DNA from 2 places in the Gordonia sp. LUNF6 genome. Region 2 is predicted to be linked to the other one. Evidence: riboswitches for the same ligand, from Rfam matches in the RefSeq annotation. Region 2 holds a riboswitch; the other holds the start of a gene.
The links. A riboswitch is a leader RNA that binds a small molecule or an ion and turns the genes downstream of it on or off. The one in region 2 is predicted to bind cobalamin.
Positions count from the first base shown of each region.

Region 1: it holds a riboswitch for cobalamin, as region 2 does, so the genes downstream of both, ACK8HH_RS00695 (ABC transporter substrate-binding protein) here and ACK8HH_RS05910 (CbtB domain-containing protein) in region 2, are expected to answer to the same signal.

Region 1 covers NZ_CP178181.1:133,753-139,833, forward strand. Annotated here, with positions in the region: gene ACK8HH_RS00675 (MFS transporter) at 1-514, opposite strand, end outside; gene ACK8HH_RS00680 (TetR/AcrR family transcriptional regulator) at 514-1,062, opposite strand; gene ACK8HH_RS00685 (helix-turn-helix domain-containing protein) at 1,144-1,701, opposite strand; gene ACK8HH_RS00690 (acyl-CoA thioesterase) at 1,751-2,551, shown strand; cobalamin riboswitch at 2,590-2,776, shown strand; gene ACK8HH_RS00695 (ABC transporter substrate-binding protein) at 2,805-3,770, shown strand; gene ACK8HH_RS00700 (iron ABC transporter permease) at 3,778-4,818, shown strand; gene ACK8HH_RS00705 (ABC transporter ATP-binding protein) at 4,815-5,627, shown strand; gene ACK8HH_RS00710 ((2Fe-2S) ferredoxin domain-containing protein) at 5,627-6,081, shown strand, end outside.
Region 2 covers NZ_CP178181.1:1,249,455-1,255,535, forward strand. Annotated here, with positions in the region: gene ACK8HH_RS05905 (ATP-dependent helicase) at 1-3,664, opposite strand, end outside; cobalamin riboswitch at 3,718-3,865, shown strand; gene ACK8HH_RS05910 (CbtB domain-containing protein) at 3,907-4,128, shown strand; gene ACK8HH_RS05915 (CbtA family protein) at 4,149-4,955, shown strand; gene ACK8HH_RS05920 (histidine phosphatase family protein) at 4,961-5,452, shown strand; gene ACK8HH_RS05925 (hypothetical protein) at 5,477-6,081, shown strand, end outside.

The DNA.
Region 1 (6,081 bases), 1.1 Mb from region 2:
AGAAGTGCTCCACCAGGAAACCGCCGACCAGCGGGCCGATCGCCGCACCGAGACCGGCGACCGACGACCACACCGCGAGTGCGCGCGCCCGCCGGCGCGCGTCGGTGAACAGGACGCGGATCGTCGACAGTGTGGTCGGCATGATGAACGCGCCGCCGATGCCGAGGAGGGCGCGGATGGCGATCACCGCGGTCGCCGACTCGGCGACCAGGACGAGCAGCGATGCGGCGCCGAAGACGGCGTACCCGGCCAACAGCATCCGCTTGCGTCCCCAGCGGTCGGCCAACGATGCGGCCGGGACGAGCAGCCCGGCGAGCACCAGCGAGTAGACGTCGACGATCCATAGCAGCTGGGAGGCGGTGGGCTCCAAGTCGGCCGACATCGCGGGAAGAGCGATGTTCAGGATCGTCATATCCATCACGATCACGAGCAGGCTCGCACTCAACACAGCGGTCGCGAGCCAGGCGCGGACGGTGGAGTAGCCGGTGCTCCCCGTGGTGGGTGAGGCAGTCATCACGGTTGTCTTTTCTGCGCCATGAACGGCGCGACGAGAGTGTGCAGGAAGTCTTTGGAGACGACGGTGTTGTGCAATGCCGCGTGCATCACGACGCCGTCGGAGACGATCGCGAGGGCGAGCGCGTTGTCGGGTCCGACGTAATCGCTCAAGATCTCGACGAGATTGGTCTGCCAGCGGAGCGACAGCGCGCGCAGTTCGGGATCGAACAGGCCCGCCGACATCAGCGAGACGTCGGCCGCGACGGCGCGGCTGTCGGCGAGGTAGTCGTGAATCTGATCCACCAGCGCTTCCGCTGACCCGCCGGCCGCGACCAGGCTGCTCCGCACGGCGGCCAGGTCTTCGTCGACCTCCGCGGCGAGCCGCTCCAGGGCCTGGGTGCGCAGGTCGTCGATGGAGGTGAAGTACTGGGTCGTCGATCCCAACGGCACACCCGCACGCTCGGCGACGCGGCGGTGCGTCAGCGCGGCCGGTCCGAGTTCGACCACCAGATCCGCCGCCGCGGCGAGAATCGCCGCCCGCCGTGCCTCCGGGTCGTGCTTGGCCATGACTCCCTCACAATTCTGTACGAATGTACATGTACTTTTGTACAGGGCTGGCGGAGGTCTGTCGACCGAATATCGGAGGGCTCAGCCCCACGTCTCGCGGATGTGTGCCGACAAGGCGTCGAGCGGTGCGGTGGAACGGGTGGCGCGAGAGGTGATGATGGCGCCTTCGAGGGCTGCCACCAGCATGTCGCCGGCGCGTCGGGCGGCGTCCGCGGCCAGTCCGTCGGCCTCGAAGGACGCGGCGATCTGGCCCGCCAGCGTTTGGAAAGCCGTGGCGGCGCGCTCGGCCGCACCCGGGTACTCCGCGGCGGAGGTGGAGGCGGCCACCAGGGGGCAGCCGAGGCGGTAGTCGTGGCGCACCAGGGTCTGCTTCCACTCGTCCACGATGACGATCAGACCCGCCACAGCGGTCCGGCCGTACAGTGCGGCCGCGAGGCGCGACGAGGCGTGCCTGGCCGCCTCGTCGGTGGCCTGCTCCAGCAGTTGCGCCTTGCCGCGGGGGAAGTGCTGGTACATCGAGCGCCGCGCCACGCCGCTGTGCTCCATGAGCTCCGACATTCCGAATCCGTCGGCTCCCTTGCTCCGGAGCAGCTGAGTCGCCGACAGGAGCAGTCGGTCGCGGACGGGGAGTGTTGCCATGCACCCAGGGTACGCGTGAGTAGAACGATCGTTCTGTTACCGTCGACGCATGACTCACGTTTTCGATGAGGCCATCGCCCTCACGCCCACGGCGTCGGACCATGTGGTCCGCGCGCAGACGCATCCCGCGTACAACAACATGGTCGGCCCGTTCGGCGGCATCACGGCCGCGACCGTCGTCAACGGCATCCAGCAGCGGCCCGACGTCCTCGGCGATCCGCTCGCGCTGACCATCAATTACGCGGCACCGATCGCCGAAGGACAGTGGGATCTCGACCTGCGGCCCGTCCGGACCAACCGCACCAATCAGCACTGGGTGGTGACGATCAGCCAATCCGGACAGGTGGCGGCCACCGGCACCGCGGTCTTCGGCGTCGCCCGTGACACCTGGTCCGACACCGAGCCGACGCCTCCGGCCGCACCGCCCGCCGAGGAGGTCGAGGTCAGCGAGTACGTGGACTTCATCGCCTGGGCCAAGAACTACGACAAGCGGTTCGTCGCGGGCGGCATGGACGGGAGGAACGACGCCGACTCGACGTCGACGTTGTGGCTGCGCGACCGGCCCGAGCGGCCGCTCGACTTCCCGGCGCTCACCGCGATGACCGATGTCTTCTACCCTCGTGTCTTTCTCCGGCACGGAACCTACATGCCGGCGGGCACCATCACCCTGACCACGTATTTCCACGCCACCGCGCAGGAACTCGAGGCGCATGGAACCGGACACGTCCTCGCGACGGCGCGCGCCGCCCGGTTCGGGCACGGTCACTTCGACCAGTACGGACAGCTCTGGTCGGGCGAGGTGCTCCTCGCGACCACGCACCAGCTCGTGTACTTCAAAGACCCCGCCTGATTCGAGGTCGCCCGAGTGTCCCGGCCGTGCCCGGATACACTCGGGCGATACGTCACGGTGCTCGGGAAGTCCGGTGAGAAGCCGGCGCGGTACTCGCCACTGTGAACAGGTCCGGAAGTCGCCGGGAGTGCAGGACTCCAGCCACTGGGTGCTCGTCATCTGGGAAGGTGCGACCGCCGGCAGTCCTGTGTAGCCAGGAGACCGGCCGCGGCGTACCCCGAAGTTCCACGAGTATCTGGAAAGGGGGGTCGCATTGCGCACCCTGAAGAACGCGGTGATCCTGGCCGTCGCCGGCACCGTCCTCACCGTCTCCGCCTGTTCCGGCGACGATCCCGCATCGGGCGCCGACGGCTCGGCGATCAGCCTGCAGAACTGCGGCCGCACCGTCACCCTGAAGAAGCCGGCCGACGCGGCCATCACCGTCAACCAGGGGGCCACCGAGTCGGCCCTGGCCGTCGGCGCCGGCGGGCAACTGGTCGGCACCGCCTACCTCGACAGCGCCATCGCCCCGCAATGGGCCGCAGCCTACGGCGAGATCCCGGTGCTGTCGGAGAAGTACCCCACCCGCGAAGCGGTCCTCGAGAAGCACCCCGACCTGATCGCCGCGTCGTACAGCAGCGCCTTCGACGACAAGGCGCTGGGAAGCCGGCAGTCGTTCGACGACCTCGGTGTGGCGACCTACGTGTCGCCCTTCGGCTGCGAGGACAAGTCGAAGCGTCCGGCCTCGTCCTGGGACGCGGTGGCCGGTGAGACCAGCGACTACGGCGTGCTCTTCGGACGGACGGCCGATGCCGACCGGGTGAACGCCGACATGCGCGCGAAGCTAGCCGACCTCACCGCGAAGTCGGCCGGACGGGGCAAGACGGTTCTGTGGTGGGATTCCTCGACCGACAAGCCCTTCGTCGGTGCCGGCGACGGCGGGCCGCAATTGGTGATCGACGCCGTCGGCGCGAAGAACGTCTTCGGGGATCTCTCCGGCAACTGGGCCGAGACCGGCTGGGAGGCGGTGCTCAAAGCCGATCCGGACGTGATCGTCCTGGTGGACGCCGACTGGGATCCGGCCGCCGCCAAGCGGAAGTATCTGGAGTCCGACCCGGCGCTCAAGGACCTGAAGGCCGTCGCGAAGGGATCGTTCGTGGTGATCCCGTTCGCTGAGAGCACCCCCGGTCCGCGGCTGATCGACGGCGCCGCCAAGCTGTCGGACGCGCTCGCGAAGTAGTCGGCGCGTGCGCGAACGGCTCCGCGGTACACCGGCCCTGGCGGGTTGGCTGGCCGGACTGACGGTCCTGCTGCTGATCAGCATGGCGCTGGGAATCGTGGTCGGATCGGCCGATCTGCCGCTGGGCACGGTGGTGCGAGCGCTCGGCAGCAGCGTGGGCATCGGCACGTCCGATGTGCTCGACGAGAACATCGTCGTTCAGCTGCGGCTGCCGCGGGTGGTCGGAGCGGCACTCATCGGTGCGGGCCTGGCGGTCTGCGGCACCGTCCTGCAGTCGTTGACGGGCAACCAGCTGGCCGACCCGTACATCCTCGGGATGTCCGGCGGTGCGTCTCTCGGCGCCGTGGTGGTGTTGAGCACGGGAGTCGGCATGGGCAGCATGGCCGGTGGCTCAGTGGTCTCCGTCGCAGCGTTTCTGGGGGCGATGGGTTCGCTGCTGCTGGTGTTCGCGATCGCGGTCACGCGCGGGGGCGCGCTGCTTCCGGGCAGACTGATCCTGGCCGGCGTCGCCGTCGGGCAACTCGCCGCGGCGCTGAGTTCGGCGTTGATCTACTTCGGCCCGCACGGCACCGCCGACCGCGTCATGTTCTGGTCGATGGGGTCGGTGGCCGGCATCCGCTGGAACACCCTCGCGCTGACCGCGATCGTCACCGTGTGCACGATCGTCGCCGTGCTGGCCCACGCCCGAACGCTGGACGCCTTCGCCTTCGGTGAACGCGCCGCCGCGAGCCTGGGCACTCACGTGGCCCGCACTCGCTGGGTGCTCTACGCGCTGGTGTCGCTGTGCACCGCCGTCCTGGTGGCGCTGTCGGGGATCATCGGGTTCGTGGGGCTCGTGGTGCCGCACATGGTGCGCTTTCTCGTGGGCCCGCTGCACTATCGGGTCCTGCCGGTGGCGGTGGTGCTCGGGGCATTGGTGGTGGTCTGGGCCGACATCATCGCCCGCGGCGTGATGCCGTCGCGGGAACTGCCGCTCGGGCTCGTCACCTCGGTGATCGGCGTGCCCGCCTTCATCTACCTGCTCCGGCGACAGCGAGGCACCGAATGACCGGGACCGAGACCGGGATGCCCGGCATCGAGATGCGGGCGGTGAGCTTCGCCCGCGGCGAGCGGAGAATCCTCGACGACGTCACGGCCCGGGCGCCCGCCAGCCGATTCACCGGCGTGATCGGCCCGAACGGGTCCGGAAAGTCGACCCTGCTGTCGATGGTGATGCGTTGGCAGCGGCCCGACGCCGGCCAGGTGCTGCTGGGCGGCACCGACGTCCGGGAGTTGGGCCGCCGCGAGTTCGCGCGCACCGTCGCCGAGGTGGAACAGCACTCGGCGACCGTCCTGGAACTGTCGGTGGAACAGATTGTGGAGCTCGGCACCATCCCGCACGCCGGGGGATGGGCCAGGCCGCTCGGAGACGCCGCGCACGAGGCGCATCAGGCCATCGGAACGCTCGGCATCGAGCATCTGCGGCACCGCACCTGGCAGACCCTGTCCGGCGGCGAACGGCAGAAGGTCCAGATGGCGCGGGCGCTGGCGCAGCGCCCGAAGGTCCTCGTCCTCGACGAGCCGACCAACCATCTCGATGTGGCGGCCGGGCTTCACCTGCTGCAGCTGGCCCGGGATCTCGGCCTCACCGTCCTCGCTGCCCTGCACGATCTGCAACTCGCCGCGATGTACTGCGACCACCTCGTCGTGCTCGACGAGGGCCGCGTCCGTGCGCAGGGCAGCGCCTCCGAGGTGCTGACGCCCGAGTTGCTGGCGGACGTCTACGGCCTCGACGCGCAGGTGCTTCGCCATCCGGTCACCGGCGGGCCACTGATCGTCATGTGCGGCGTGGTTTCGGCCACAGGCGGGGAGAAGTGATGATCGACGCCGACTGGGTGATCGTGACGGCGCCGACGGATCGCGGCGCGGATGTGCACGGCGAACTCGCCCGTGCGCTGGGAGAGGTCGCCGAACGCCATCCGGGCACGGTCTTCCGCTCCGCCGTCCTGGGCGGTGAGTCCGACACCGTCACCGAGGTGCTCGACGAGGCGGCCCGCGAGGGCGCCGACTCGGTGGTGGTGCTGAGCGGTCAGACGCTCGCCGACCGAAAGATGGACGCTTGGTTCCGCCGCGTGATCGGGCACTGGCTGCGGAACCGCCCGGCGGGCTCCGCGCCGGATATCAGGATCGGCGGATCGCTTTGCCAGACAACGGATTACGCGAATCTGATCGAGCGGGCTGCCGCCGACGGCGGGGCCCCGGCCCGCGATACCACCGCCCCGCTCGCGACGAAGGCCTGGGACGCGGTTCCCGGGTTCGCGCGACACGTGCT
Region 2 (6,081 bases):
CGTCCTGCGCGGGAGTCAGTTCGGTGTCCTCGGCGGGCCGGAGGGTGAGTGCGGCGGCGTCGGCCAGATGCAGGGCCACCCAGCCGTCGGCCCCGCCGATGCCCCCGTGTCCGGACCAGATCACCTCGCCGGAGGCGGTCAGCTCATCGAGCATCGACGGCCGGTAGTCCTCCACCCGGGCCGGCAGCACCAGCGTCTCCCACGCCGACGCCGGTATCGGCTGTCCGGCGAGTTGCTCGACGACGGCCGCGACGCCGGCGGCGCCGCGCAGCCGTGACTTCCCGGTGACGTGCTGCCAGCCGAGCAGGAATCGGGTGTACGCCTCGGCGCTGACCGGCTCCACTTCGGCGCGCCCGGCCGCCAGCGATCCGCGGCGGAGCTGGGTGAGGACGTCGGAATGGCACCACTGGCTCGGGGTGCGCCCGGTCTGCGGTTCGGGCGGGAGCGGAATGAACTCGCCCTCGATCACCGTTCGTCGCGCCGCGAGCTCTTCAAGGGTCCGGGTCACCACCGCGGGCGCCATGCCGAGAGCTTCCGCGACATCGGCGGTGGTGAACGGTCCGTGGGTGCGGGCGTAACGGTGCACCAGGTCGGCCAGGGGATCGGCGACAGGCTGGAGGTAGGCGGCGGGGACGCCCAGCGGGAGCGGTATGCCGAGGCCGTCGCGGAGGCGCGCTGCGTCGTCGACCGAGGCCAGAGCGGTCGCGCCGCGGAAGGGCACCTCGATCAGGCGGCCGTCGGCGACGAGTCGCTCGAGCACCTCGTCGAGCGGAACGGCGAGTGGGTCGTCGCCCCGGTAGCGTTCGGCGATCTGTCCGGGTGTGCACGGTCCCAGCCATCGCAGCAGGTCCACCACATCTTGATCGTCGCGCGCCCGCCGTTCCGGAGCCGTCCGCTGGAGCCGTGCGACGACCTCCGTGATCACTGCGGGATCGAGCAACTCACGCAGGTCGACGCGGCCGAGGAGCTGGGCGAGCAACGCGGTGTCGAGGGACAGCGCGGTCGCCCGGCGTTCGGCGAGCGGGGCGTCGTCGTCATAGATGAACGAGCCGACGTAGCCGAGCAGCATCGAGGCCGCGAAGGGCGACGGCGTGGACGTCTCGACCTCGGTGATCCGGATCTTGCGCTGCATGATGCGGGTGAGGACGTCCACCAGCGAGGGCAGGTCGTAGACGTCGGAGAGGCATTCGCGGACCGTCTCGAGAATGATCGGGAAATCGCTGAAGCGCGACGCCACCGCCAGCAGCTGGGCGCTGCGCTGCCGCTGCTGCCACAGCGGGGCACGCTTTCCGGGATCACGGCGCGGAAGCAGCAGCGCCCGCCCGGCGCACTCGCGGAACCGCGACGCGAACAGTGACGAATCGGCCAGCGCGCGTGTGACGTCCGCTTCGATGTGCTCGGGGTCGAGGAGGAAGACGTCGGCCCCCGGCGGATCGTCATCGGTGTCGGGGAGGCGCACGATGATGCCGTCGTCGGTGGCAGTGGTGGCCCCGTCGATGCCGAGACGTGCCGAGAGCTGCGCGGCCACGGCACCGGCCCACGGTGCGTGGACCCGCAGGCCGTAGGGGGAGTGCAGCACCAGCCGCCAGTCGCCGAGCTCGTCGCGGAAGCGTTCCAGTACGAGGGTGCGGTCGGTCGGGAGCACGCCGGTGGCATCGCGCTGCTGGGCGATCAGCGCGGACAGGTTGCGCTCTGCATTGGCACTGAGCCCGAGTTCGGCGGCGAGTGCGGCGAGCTTCTCCTCATGGCCCGCGATCCCGATGAACTCACCGATCGCCGCACCGAGCTCGGCCGGACGACCGACGGCGTCGCCGATCCAGAACGGCAGCCTCCCCGGCATGCCGAACGCGGGCGAGACCAGCACCCGATCGTGTGTGATCTCCTCGATTCGCCAGCTCGACGCGCCGAGGGCGAACACGTCGCCGACCCGTGACTCGTAGACCATCTCCTCGTCGAGCTCTCCGACCCGGCGGGGTTGGCCGCTTTCTGCGCGGTCGGTCCCGCCCACGAGGAAGACGCCGAACAGCCCGCGGTCGGGGATGGTCCCGCCGGAGGTGACCGCCAGACGCAGGGTGCCGCGCCGGGCGGTGAGCCGCCCGGCTGCGCGGTCGTAGTCCACCCTCGGGCGCAGTTCGGCGAATTCGTCGGACGGATACCGGCCGGATATCAGATCGAGGACGGCGTCGTACACGTCGCGGGTGAGGGTCCGATACGGCATCGCGCGCCGGACGGTCGCGTACCAGTCGTCGACGTCGAGATCGTCGACGGCGGTCGCCGCGATGGTCTGCTGGGCGAGGATGTCGAGCGGGTTGGCCGGTACCGAGAGCGCCTCGATGCGGCCGGCGAGCATTCGCTGCGCCACCACCGTGCAGTGGATCAGGTCGGTGCGGTGCTTCGGAAACAGCACGCCGCGACTCACCTCGCCGACCCGGTGTCCGGCGCGGCCGATGCGCTGCAGCCCGGCCGCGACGGACGGCGGGGCCTCCACCTGGATCACGAGGTCGACGGCACCCATGTCGATGCCGAGTTCCAGTGAGCTCGTTGCGACCACGCACCGGAGCCTGCCGGATTTCAGATCGTCCTCGATCTGTGCACGCTGCTCTTTGCTCACCGAGCCGTGGTGGGCGCGGGCGAGGACGGCGGGCGCGCCCGCCGTGTCTCCACTGGCCGAGACGTAGGCGGGCATCCCGCCGGGCACTGTCGGGTTCGGTCGGTCCGGGTCGAACTCGATGCCCGCGCGTTCGGCGGCGATCTCGTTCAGCCGGGCGGTCAGACGTTCGGCGAGACGACGAGAGTTCGCGAAGACGATCGTCGAGCGATTCTCCTCGATGCGGTCGACGATCGCCGACTCCACGTGGGGCCAGAGGGAACCGGCGGTCGGGGAGAAGGCGTCGTCGAGATCGTCCGTCCCGGTGTCCGGCGGCGGGATGGCGGTCATGTCCTCCACCGGCACGTCCACGGAGAGGTCGAAGGTCTTCGCCGCAGGCGGCTTCACGACGGTGCAGTCGCCCTCGCCCGCCAGGAACTCGCCGACGAGTTCCTCGGGCCGCACGGTCGCTGACAGCCCGATGCGCTGCGCGGGCCGCTCGAGCAGCGCATCGAGCCGTTCGAGCGAGAGCGCCAGGTGCGTGCCCCGCTTGGTCGCTGCGACGGCGTGCACCTCGTCGACGATCACCGTCGTCACCGTGGCGAGGGTCTCGCGCACCGAGGAGGTCAGCATCAGGTAGAGCGATTCGGGCGTGGTGATCAGGATGTCGGGCGGATGGGCCTGCAGCCGTCGGCGGTCGGCCGCCGAGGTGTCCCCGGACCGGACTCCGACCGTGATCGACGGTGCGTCGAGTCCCATGATCTGCGCCGCGTGCGCGATGCCCACCAGTGGTGCCGACAGGTTCCGCTCCACGTCGACGGCGAGTGCCTTGAGCGGTGAGATGTAGAGGATCCGGACACCCGGAGCGGTGCCCGCACTGCCGCCGGTCGCGGCGTCGATCCGCTCGCGGTACAGCGAGTCGATGGCCCACAGGAAGGCTGCGAGGGTCTTGCCCGACCCGGTCGGAGCCACGACGAGGGTGTTCTCGCCGCGGGCGATCGCCGTCCACGCACCGGATTGGGCTCGGGTCGGCGCGCCGAACGCGTCGCTGAACCACCGCTGCGTGGCCGGATGCATGCTCCGAAGGATCTGACTGCCCGATGCCACACTCCCATTCAAGCGCACACCTGTGACACTCAGCGGATTGCGGCCGGCGGTACACTCAGCGGGCCGATGCGGTTAACCCGGTGCGAATCCGGGGCGGTCGCGCCACTGTGAGCGGTCCGCCGACGACGCCGTCGGACTGCGAGCCAGACAGTCGCATCGGTGTGAACAATGCCGACCCCGGGCGCGTGATCCGGGAGAACAGGACGTCGACGATGACCGCATCCACCGCAACGCAGGGCGTACGTTCCCTCGCCGTGCCGAACCTCTCCGCCGCGAGCGCGGCCCTCTGGCTCACCGCCACCGTGGCACTCGCGGCGCTCGCCTACTACTTCCTGGGATACGACCAGGGCGCGGTGTCGGTGTTCGGCAGCGACACCCATGTCCACGAGTTCGTGCACGACGCACGGCACTTCCTCGGCTTCCCCTGCCACTGAGCCGGGGAGACAACAGAACAATGGAGCGCAGATTCACCGGCGCAGGCGTGCTCGCAGGCCTGATCGCCGGACTGGTGTCGTTCGTCTATGCGCGGATCTTCATCGAACCGCAGGTGCGGCTGGCCATCGACTACGAGGAGGAGCGGTCGCACGCCGAGTCGATGCTGTCCGGCGAGCATGCACACGAGCACGAGATCTACAGCCGAACCGTCCAGGAGAACATCGGTGCGGGAGTCGGCACGGTCGTCTTCGCCGTCGCGATGGGCGCCCTGTTCGCCGTCGCGTTCACAGTTCTGTGGGCCTACGTGGGACGTCGGTGGCCGGCCGCGGACCCTCGGGCGGTCGCAGCGGGGCTGGGTGCCGTGGCCTTCGTGGCCGTGATCGGCGTCCCCTACTTCGTCTACCCGCCCAACCCGCCCGCGGTCGGCGAGGAGGACACCATCGGAGCGCGGTCGGGCGCCTACCTGACGCTGACGCTGGTGTCGGTGGCGCTGATGGTCGTCGCGGTGATCCTCGGCTGCCGGCTCGCGGACCGGATCGGCGGACTGTGGTCGGGTGTCACCTCCGCGGTGGTGTACCTGGTCGGTGTGACCATCACGGCCGCGCTTCTTCCCGAGTTCAAGGAGATCCCCGGTCCGGTGATGGACGGCGACCGGATCGTCGGCGCCGGATTCCCCGGACAGGTGGTGGCCGACTTCCGGGTGTACGCGATCGCGAACCAGGTACTTCTGTGGACGGTCCTGACCGTGGCGTTCGTCGCGCTGCTCGGCGTGATGATGCGCCGGTCCAAGACTTCCGACCGCACGCTCGCGGAGGTCGGCGCCTGACGTCGGTGCATCTGGTGGTCGCCGCGCGGACCGCACCCAACAGAGCGGTCCGGTTCGGCGGCGAGCACGACGATCTCGACTCGCGTGGCCGCCGGGATGCGGCGGCGCTCGCATCGCGGCTGCCCCGGGCCGGACGGGTGATCGCCGGACCCGAGAGATCGGTGACGCAGACCGCACGCCTGGCGTGCGGTCTGTTCGGCGTCGACCCGCGACTGGCGTCGCTCGACGTCGGCCGCTGGCGGTCGACCGCGCCGGAGTCGGTCGACCCGGCGCAGTTGGGCGCCTGGTTCGGCGATCCCCTGTGGTCGGGCCACGGCGGTGAGTCGGTCGGCGCGTTCGTGGGTCGGATTCGCGGCGTTCTCGCCGCGCTCGCCGCGGGTGGGCCGGCGACGCTCGTGGTCGCGGGCCCGGTCGCACAGGCCGTGCTCTGCGAGGACGCCGCGAGCTTCTTTGCGGCCGACGTGTGCCCGGGCGGGCTGTACACGGTCACGCTCTGACGTCGCGGAGCAGGTGCGACGTCGATGTCAGAGGGCCGTGCGACCATCGGCCGCATGGACGAGAGTTGGAGCGGCGACGGCGCGGACGCGCACCTGGTGATTCCGGCGGACTGCATCGCCTGGTGCCGGAACCAGCCCTACGCCGAGACGGTTCTCGAGGATGTCGTCGAAGTGGATCTCGACTGGTGGAACGAGCGCCTGGCTCAGTGCGAGATCCCGGCGCAGGTCAGCGGGCGCGATGCGGACGGAACGCAGGTGTGGAAGGGCACCGCGTACCTGCGTCGGGGCGATCTCGAGCCGGGTGTGCACGGAATGGGCCTCGGTGACGAACCGGAACTCGATCGCCTGTACATGTGTGCCGCCTGGCTGGCCGAGCACCCGCTGCGCGGCGGTGTCCGCCGATTCGTCGACGTCCGGTCCGGGCGGGATGCGGGCACGCCGTTCGCCGCGGTCGAGCGTGCGCTCGTCGCCTGCCGGCGCGCTCCGGCACTGATCGACGCCGCGGCGTATCGGGACTGGTCGGGATGGCCGGTCGCTCCTGGTGTGGGCCACGTCCTGATGTCCCTGTACTGCTGGGCGATCCACTCCGGGGCACCCGACCGTCCGCAACTGCTGGATGCTGCCAGCGC